3 regions of the Turicibacter sanguinis genome follow, and region 3 is predicted to be linked to each of the others. Evidence: predicted binding sites of a transcription regulator. Region 3 holds the regulator's gene; each other region holds the start of a gene.

Region 1 (3,290 bases), 470 kb from region 3:
TGTAAAGAATAAGATTTCATATCCTTTATCAAGCACGGCTTCTGTTTGAGGTAATTTTTTAATACGCTCAATTGACTCTCCAACGGCATAATAAATATGTTTTTGATCTTCTGGCATGCGAGATACATATTCTTCTAATGTGACTAATTTATCTTCATGTGATGATTTAAACATTAATAAATCTTGTAAGACATCTTTATTTGCTCCAAAATCACTGTATACACCGAATTTTAATTGACGACCGAATGACTCATAGAATGTTTCATATTTTTCTCGGTCATTTTTAATCATTTTTTCTAATTCGTTTTTGATTTTTGTTTTAATATTTTTCGCAATTAATTTCAATTGACGGTCATGTTGCAAGATTTCACGTGAAATGTTGAGTGATAAATCCTCTGAATCGACGATTCCTTTTACAAAACTAAAGTAGTCTGGTAAAAGGTCAGCACATTTATTCATAATTAGTACACCGCTAGAATACAACTCTAATCCTTTTTCATATTCTGCTGTATAGAAATCATATGGCATTTTTTCAGGAATATATAAGATTGCATTATAACTTACATTTCCATCTACACTTAAATGAACATGTGCTAATGGTTTGTCATATCCAAAATGTTTTTCTGTGTAGAAATTCTCATAATCTTCATCACTTAATTCACGTTTATTTTTCTTCCAAATTGGAACCATACTGTTAACTGTTTGCTCTTCGGTTACTTGTTCATACTCATCTTCACTACCTTCTTTTAACTGTGAAGACACAATATCCATTTTAATTGGATAACGAATAAAATCTGAATATTTTTTGATAATTGATTTTAATTTATATTGTTGTAAGTATTCATCGTAATTTTCATCTTCATTATTTTCTTTTAAATGTAAGATAATATCTGTTCCGACTGTCGCTTTTTCACATGGTTCAATGGTATATCCATCTGCTCCACAAGATTCCCATTTGTAAGCTTGATCAGAATCAATTGATTTTGAAATCACAGTTACTTTATCAGCGACTAAGAAGGCAGAATAGAATCCAACTCCGAATTGTCCGATAATATCATGTCCATCTTCTAATTCAGTCTCTTTTTTAAATTGTAATGATCCACTTTTTGCAATGACCCCTAAGTGATCATCTAATTGTGCTTCTGTCATCCCGATTCCCGTATCGGAAATCGTAATTGTACGGTTTGTCTCATCAGCCGTTACTTTAATATAATAGTCCTCTTGATTAAAGCTTAAATTCGAATCTGTCAAGGCTTTATAATATAGCTTGTCAATGGCATCACTTGCATTTGAAATCAACTCACGTAAGAAAATTTCTCGATGGGTATAAATAGAATTAATCATTAAATCTAATAATCGTTTTGATTCGGCTTTAAACTGTTTCAATTCAATCGCTCCTCTGTTTTTACTTTATTAGCACTCTTAATAAACGAGTGCTAATTTATATAATTCTTATATATCATATCTAAAAATGCCTGTCAACTATCTTCAAAGATTCAATATCAACTTTTTGCTTTTTTGATATTGAATCTATCATTTTATGATGTTTGTGAGGGTTATTTCTTAGCAAAAAAACTCCCTCATTGCCATTGTTTCCCCACGCTTATTGTGATAGGATTATCGCTATAAAAGGAGGCTTTATTAATGAAAAAAAGAAGGATTTATTTTTTTATGGTGGTGTTAACCATTGGACTCGGACTAGCTTCTAGAAAATTCATTTTCGTTTTTCCCGATTCAATTGCGCCATATATTGGAGATACATTATGGGCAATGATGGTCTATTTTGGTTTTCAATTTTTACACCCTAATGGAACACTGATCAAAAGTCTCCTTCTCGCCTTCATCTTTTCTTATTTGATTGAATTCAGTCAATTGTACCAAGCCGATTGGATTAATCAAATAAGAGCATCCACACTTGGTGGTTTAGTTTTAGGCTATGGTTTTTTGATTCAAGATTTAGTAAGCTATGCCATTGGTATTTTAATTGGATTTTGTTTAGATTATCATCTATATTACTAAAAATAGCAGGGATAAAGCCCCTGCTATTTTTCATTCCCCAAGACCACTTTCTTCATATTTCTCTGCAAAACCACTCAATAATTTATTCAGTGGTTTTTTCAAGAAGATAGCCACTAAAATGGCCGCACTAATAAAAATCAATAAAATCACGATATCTTTCGTTAATACGGTTTGGACAACCCCTCCAATGGCTTCCCGTGCCATTGAAATCGAATACGTAAATGGTAAAAATGGATTAATCATTTGGAAGAACTTCGGCGTTAATTGAATTGGGAAGGTTCCACCAGAACCCGCCACTTGTAGAACTAATAAAATAATGGATGCAACTTTCCCAACATTACCTAAGACTGAAACGAGTGAGTAAACAATAAAGGTGAAAGTCACGGCTGTAAAGAGTAAATTTACAATAAATAAACCAGAATTCATACAATAAATTTTTAAGATATATAAGTCTCCTAATGCTATAATCAACGCTTGAACAAGAGAAATGCTAACAAACAATAAGAATTTACCGAAATATTCCTCAATTGGATGATAATCTCCTTTTGCCTTGACAGATAACATTGAAACGAGTAACGTCATTCCTACCCAAATGGCTAAAACACTATAAAACGGCGTCATAGCTGTTCCGTAATTATGCATTGGAAACACTGTTTCCTCTACAAGTTCCACTGGGTTTGATAGGAAATCTTCACGTTCTTGTACGGCCGATTGAAGCAGTTCTAATACATCTTTTAGCTCTTGACTGTTATTAATATCCGTTACCTTACCTGCTAACTCAGCAATAATATTTTCTGCTTGAGGTAATTTTTCATTCACATATTGAATCGCTTCAATTCCTGTATCTGCTCCTTCATAAGCAACATTTAATAATTCACTAACTTGAGGTAATTTAGCTTCTGCATCTTTTAAAACGGTTAAAACATTTTGAGAGGTTTTATAAGCTTCATCTAAAATTGAATTCAAAGGAGCTGCAACTTTATCATCAAAATGATTAACTAAATCACTTGAAATGGTTTGAACATCTTGTAAAACCGTTTGAACTTTACTTAAAAGCGTTAAATCAGGTTCTCCACTATTCACAACCTCATCAAATAATGTCTGTAAAAAATTAGAGATATTTACAAGCTCTGTTTTTATTCCATTTAATTGTTCAATAATTCCTGTCAATGGCTTTCCAAATGAAATTTTATTAAAAGATTCTAGTAATTTAACTAAAGATTCGACTAGGTTTTCTCCACTATTCACTTTTGTAATTAAATTTTGAATCA
Region 2 (3,290 bases), 1.4 Mb from region 3:
ACACAATAACTGATCCATCGATTCCTGCATTTTCAGCAATTTGGCGTACTGGAGCTTCTAATGCCTTTAAAACAATTTTAACTCCTGTCGCTTCATCACCTTTAGCATCAATTCGAGCTACTTCATTATAAATATTCATATAGGCTGTTCCACCACCAGCAACAATTCCTTCTTGAACCGCTGCACGTGTTGCATTTAACGCATCTTCGATACGTAATTTACGCTCTTTCAATTCTGTTTCAGTTGCAGCACCTACTTTAATAACCGCAACTCCACCGCAAAGTTTTGCTAAACGTTCTTGTAATTTTTCACGATCAAATTCAGACGTTGTATTTTCAAGTTCTGCACGAATTTGAGCAATACGAGCTTGAATATCAATTTGTGATCCGGCACCTTCAACCATCGTTGTATGATCTTTTGTTACAATAACACGTCCTGCATGACCACATTGATCAAGAGTTGTATTTTTTAACTCTAATCCTAGCTCTTCAGTGATTAACTCTGCACCCGTTAAAATTGAAATATCTTCAAGCATACGTTTACGACGATCTCCAAATCCAGGAGCTTTAATCGCTACAACATTAAATGTTCCACGTAACTTATTTACAACTAAAGCTGCCAACGCTTCATTTTCAACATCATCTGCCACAATCACCATTGGACGACCCGTTTGAACTAATTGTTCAAGAATTGGTAAAATATCTTGTAAAGTCGAGATTTTTGAATCCGTCACTAAAATATATGGATTATCTAAAATTGCTTCCATTTTATCTGTATCAGTTACCATATATGATGATAAATATCCGCGATCAAATTGCATTCCTTCAACAATATCCATTGTTGTTTCGAATCCTTTAGACTCTTCTAATGTAATCACACCATCATTTCCAACACGTTCCATTGCTTCTGCAATTAACTTACCAATTTCCTCATCAGCTGCAGAAATAGCTGCAACATTAGCAATCGATTCTTTTCCTTCAATCGGTTTAGAAGCCGATTTTAATGCTTCAACCGCAACCTTAACAGCGCGTTCCATTCCACGACGAATCGTCATTGGATTTGCACCTGCTACAATATTTTTATTTCCTTCACGAATCATAGCTTGTGCTAAAACCGTAGCCGTCGTTGTCCCATCACCTGCTACATCATTCGTACGACTTGCTACTTGAGCCACTAAACGAGCTCCCATGTTTTCAAACTTATCCTCAAGTTCAATTTCCTTTGCAATCGAAACCCCATCATTAATAATTTGAGGTGCTCCAAATTTTTGCTCAAGGATTACATTTCTTCCTTTAGGTCCAAGCGTTACTTTTACTGTATCAGCTAACTTATCCACACCACGAATCATCGCACGACGAGCATCTTCAGCAAATAAAATTTCTTTTGCCATTAAAATTCCTCCCTTATCACCTATATTTAAACTATTTTAATATCAATTATTCAACAATTGCTAAAATATCCTCAGATGAAACAATCACTAAATCCTTCCCTTGATGGTTGACCTTAGTTCCACCAAATCCATTATAGATAACACGTTGTCCCACCATAACATCAAGTGGTAAACGTTGTCCATTATCAAGAATACGCCCTTCTCCCACAGCCAAAATAACACCTTCAGAATGACTTGGCTTTGCAGCTTCTCTTGAAAGAATAATTCCACTTGCCGTTGTTAGTTCAACTTCTACAACTTCAAGTACAACATGATTATTCAGTGGTTTTAACATAATGTTCCCTCCTCGTTTTAGCACTCAAGATGTAAGAGTGCTACTGTGTTGATTATACAAATACTAATAAATATTGGCAATAGATAAAAACCAAATTCCTATTTATTATAGTCACTCTTTCCATAAATATGCTTAATTTTATTGAGCATTCCAATTATTAAAATGCTACTTGTCGAGAAATGAAAAAAGTTAGAACGATTTAAAATCTTCCTAACTTTTTATTTCTCTAATTTTGTTTTGTCTTTTGATAGATGATTTTCATTCCCTTAAATCCTAAATCTGGATCATAAACATCAATCATATCCGTTTCATTAAAAATAATTCGACCAAGACCCCCAGTTGCAATAACCTTAAGATCCTTGCCAACTTGCTCTTTAACCTTTTTAATAATATATTCAGTTTGTCCAATATATCCAAAGACAAGTCCACCTTGCATGCTTGTAATTGTATTTCGGCACACAATTGACTCAGGCTTTTTGATTTCAATCTCTGGTAATTTAGCAGCTTGAGTCCATAATGCTTGAGCACAAATTTCAATTCCAGGTGAAGTTACGCCAAACTCAAATTCTCCAAATTCATTAACATAATCATACGTTGTCGCCGTTCCGAAATCAATCACTAGCGCAGGTCCTCCATAAATATGATAAGCGGCTGCGATATCTACAATTCGGTCTGCTCCAACCTCTTTTGGATTTTCTGTTTTAATCGAAATACCTGTTTTCACGCCAGGACCTACAATCATCGGCTCTAAGTTAAAATACTTACGAATTCCATTAGTTAAAGAATGCATAACCTTCGGCACAACACTAGAAATTAAGACAGCTTCAATCGATAAAGGGTTAATATCCTTCGTACGGAAAAACGACAAAATCGTAATTCCAAACTCATCTGACGTTCTTTGCATCTTAGTTGTTAATCGAAAATTAGCAATTAGCTCATCTTGATTATACACACCTAATGTAATGTTTGTATTTCCTACGTCAATAACAACTAACATACTTCTCCTCTTTTCTCCATTAACATCGTCATCAGACGACTTAAAATCTCATATCCAACTGCCTCTTTACTCATTAAATCAAGCTTCTCACAGTTCGATTCCGTAATAAATGTAACTAAATTTGTATCTTTATTAAAGCCTGCACCTTCATCTGTTAACTGATTAGCAACAATCATGTCAGCTTTCTTATTTATTAATTTTTTAGTCGCAAACTCGACTAAATTTTCAGTCTCCATTGCGAATCCACAAACCACTTGATGCGGTAATTTATGTTGACCAGCATAAGCTAAAATATCTTGATTCATAACAAATTCTAAAGTCAATCGATCACCAGATTTTTTCAACTTTTGATTTGCAACAGATTCAACACCGTAATCTGAAACAGCTGCTGATTTAATTAAAATATCATACTGAGACTTTAATGAATCGAATACTTCAAACATTTCCGTTGCCGTACGAACGTTAATAACTTCAATTCCCACTGGCTTTCTTAAATTAACCGGACCTGAAATTAACGTTACATTTGCTCCTAAATTTCTAGCTGCGCGGGCTACTGAATACCCCATTTT
Region 3 (3,290 bases):
AGTCTTTTTTAGCTTTTTCAGCCGCATCTTTTAAACGTTGCATTGCCATTTTATCTGCTGATAAATCAACACCTGTTTCTGATTTAAATTCTTTTACTAACCAGTCAATAATCACTTGGTCGAAATCATCTCCACCTAAACGATTATCTCCCGCTGTTGATAATACTTCAAATGTTCCATCTGCTAACTCAAGAATTGAAACGTCAAAAGTTCCTCCTCCTAAGTCATATACTAAAATTGTTTGTTCTTTATCTGTTTTATCTAATCCATAAGCTAAAGCTGCTGCTGTTGGTTCATTGATGATACGTTTAACATCAAGACCTGCAATACGTCCTGCATCTTTAGTCGCTTGACGTTCAGCATCATTGAAGTAAGCTGGAACTGTAATAACTGCTTCAGTTACTGGTTCACCTAAGTATGCTTCAGCCGTTGCTTTTAAATTTTGTAAAATAATTGCTGAAATTTCTTGTGGTGTATAAGATTTTCCTTCAATTGTTTCTTTATGGTTTGTTCCCATATGACGTTTAATAGACATGATTGTATTTGGATTTGTAATTGCTTGACGTTTTGCAACATCACCTACTTGACGTTCTTCACCTTTGAATGATACAACTGATGGCGTTGTACGAGCTCCTTCTGGATTAGCGATAACTTTCGCTTCTCCACCTTCCATAACTGCAACACATGAGTTAGTTGTTCCTAAGTCAATACCAATAATTTTACCCATTGAGATTCATCCTCCTATATAACAATTTAGAATTATTCGCTTACTTTTACCATTGAAGGTCTAATAACACGATCTTTTAATTTATAACCTTTTTGAAGTTCTTGTAAAACCATTCCTGATTCTACCCCTTCAACTGCTTCTTGCATCACAGCTTGATGCACAGTTGGATCGAAGGCCACGCCTTCTGCTTTAATGACTTCAACCCCTTCTTGCTTTAATGCCTCAAGTAATTGGGTATGAATCATTTTAAATCCTGTTAAGAATGTTTTTGTATTTTCATCTTCAACCGTACTAGATAAAGCACGCTCAAAGTTATCAATCGCTGGAATAATATTCGTAATCACAGCCTGTGAGCGATATTTCGCTTCACGAACGCGTTCTTCATTCATACGACGTTTAAAGTTTTCAAGTTCAGCTGCATTACGTAACAATTGATCTTTCAGATCTTGAATTTGTTGTTTTAATTCCACTGTTTCATCGATAACTTCTGATTCCGTCTCACACTGGCAATCACCATTTGCTTCTTGGCAACCTGCTTCTTCATTTAATTCTTCTAATTCTTCAACTGGTTGGGTTTCCTTATTCAACCGCCCCACCTCCTATTTATATAAATCAGACATAATTCGTGCGACATGCTCAAGAAGTGGAATGATTTTTCGATACTCCATTCTCGTCGGTCCTAAAACCGCAATCTTCCCAAATTCATGGTCACTAATTTGGTACGGAACCGTGATTAGTGTACAGTTTTCCATCGCTTTTATTTCGTTTTCTTGTCCAATTTTAACCGTCAATTCATGAGTCTCATCATCTGACTCAATAACTTTTACAATCTCATCTGCTTCAATCATACTAAACAAATGATAAGCTTTATCTAAATCATTGAATTCTGGTTGTTTCAAAATATTAGATTTTCCACTTAGAATATAATTGTTTTGAGAGAGCGACTGAGAAAGTAATTGAAGCATTGTATACATAATTTCCTCTTTGTATGTAATGAAATCATGTAATTGATTTTCAAAGCTTTCAGTTAACTTATCATGGATTTCACCCACAAATTCACCGACAAGTAATTCATCGAGCGCTTTAATAATGGTCTCCATTTTTTTAATATCAATATTGTCAGGAATCGTAATTGTCCGACTCTCAACATGCCCTTGGTCTGTAATAAGAACAAAGACAGCTTGTGCATCTGAAATCGGAACAAACTGAATTTTTTTCACTCGACTGTAATCACGAGAGGGACCTAATAAAATTGACGTATAATTCGTTAAACTTGAGAGCAATTTAACCGCTTCTTTAATGGTTGTTTCACGTTCAAATTGTTTTTGATTTAACAATTGTTTAAATATTCCTACTTCTGGTGTTGTCTCCATAGGTTCTTCTTTTACAAGGTAGTCTACGTAATAACGATATCCCTTTTGACTCGGGATCCGACCACTTGACGTATGTGTTTTTTCAAGAAAGCCCAAATCTTCTAAATCTGCCATTTCATTTCGAATCGTAGCAGCTGAAAAATTCAGTTCTTCTTTTTTAGATAAGACGCGCGAACCTACTGGCTGTGCCGTGTGTATGAACTCTTCTACAATTGCCTTTAAAACAAGTATTTGTCGTTCCGTTAGCAATGTAAACACCTCTTTTAGCACTCGTTATCATCAAGTGCTAATACCATTATATATAACCTTATTAGCACTGTCAACTCATTAGTGCTAATTTTTTATTTTTTTCAGAAGTCTAACTTCAGCAACCGTCTACCTTGATTAATATTCTCATTTCATGCTATTTCATACAAAAAAAGACACTCCTAGGAGCGTCTTTTTGAATTATTTATGCGATTCAATTAATGATAATAACGACGCTTTTGGTTGGAATCCAACTGTTTGCTGAACTGCTTGACCGTCTTTAAATAAAATTAATGTTGGAATTGACATCACTTTAAATTGTGACGCAACACCTGGACAATGATCCACGTTTACTTTAACAATTTTAGCAACACCTTGTAATTCAGTCGCTAACTCTTCTAGAACAGGCGCAATCATCTTACATGGTCCGCACCAATCTGCATAAAAATCAACTAAAACTAATCCAGTTGCAATTTCTTGAGCAAAATTTTCTTCTGTTGCATGAATAACTGCCATGTTTATTTCCTCCTCTAATACTTCTTGATAGTCTATCATAAGTATATCATATTACCATGAAATTACAAATAGATTGCACTTTCACCCAAATATTATTTCACATTTTTAGACACCTATCCCCATAACTTTCTAACAATCCCTTTATTTTAAACAGTAAATGGAGCGCCAACATGATCCTTTAACTAATTTAAATATCGGCGTAAAAATTCTTTCGTTCGTGCCTGTTTAGGATTTACAAAGATTTCATCTGGTGTTCCTTCCTCAGCAATCACCCCTCGATCCATAAAAACAACTCGATGACTCACCTCTTTAGCAAATCCCATTTCATGTGTCACCACAATCATCGTTAATCCATCCTCCGCTAATTGTTTCATGACTTTTAAAACGTCACCCACCATTTCGGGATCAAGGGCACTTGTCGGTTCATC

The links. The regulator HrcA, encoded in region 3, represses chaperone genes, less so after heat shock. The targets are predictions, from matches to a motif close to TTTTAGCACTNNNNNNNNNNNAGTGCTAAAA.
Region 1: htpG (molecular chaperone HtpG) is a predicted target of HrcA. The motif match lies at 1,412-1,442, and genes of this name have one in related genera.
Region 2: HLK68_RS06620 (co-chaperone GroES) is a predicted target of HrcA. The motif match lies at 1,740-1,770, and genes of this name have one in related genera.

What each region holds. Positions count from the first base shown of each region.
Region 1 is NZ_CP053187.1:2,268,541-2,271,830, reverse strand. Features, by position in the region: gene htpG (molecular chaperone HtpG) at 1-1,386, opposite strand, end outside; gene HLK68_RS11000 (ribosomal maturation YjgA family protein) at 1,645-2,019, shown strand; gene HLK68_RS10995 (YhgE/Pip domain-containing protein) at 2,050-3,290, opposite strand, start outside.
Region 2 is NZ_CP053187.1:1,345,565-1,348,854, reverse strand. Features, by position in the region: gene groL (chaperonin GroEL) at 1-1,390, opposite strand, end outside; gene HLK68_RS06620 (co-chaperone GroES) at 1,437-1,724, opposite strand; gene HLK68_RS06615 (type III pantothenate kinase) at 1,951-2,721, opposite strand; gene coaBC (bifunctional phosphopantothenoylcysteine decarboxylase/phosphopantothenate--cysteine ligase CoaBC) at 2,715-3,290, opposite strand, start outside.
Region 3 is NZ_CP053187.1:2,743,475-2,746,764, forward strand. Features, by position in the region: gene dnaK (molecular chaperone DnaK) at 1-727, opposite strand, end outside; gene grpE (nucleotide exchange factor GrpE) at 760-1,314, opposite strand; gene hrcA (heat-inducible transcriptional repressor HrcA) at 1,327-2,349, opposite strand; gene trxA (thioredoxin) at 2,548-2,862, opposite strand; gene HLK68_RS13320 (amino acid ABC transporter ATP-binding protein) at 3,045-3,290, opposite strand, start outside.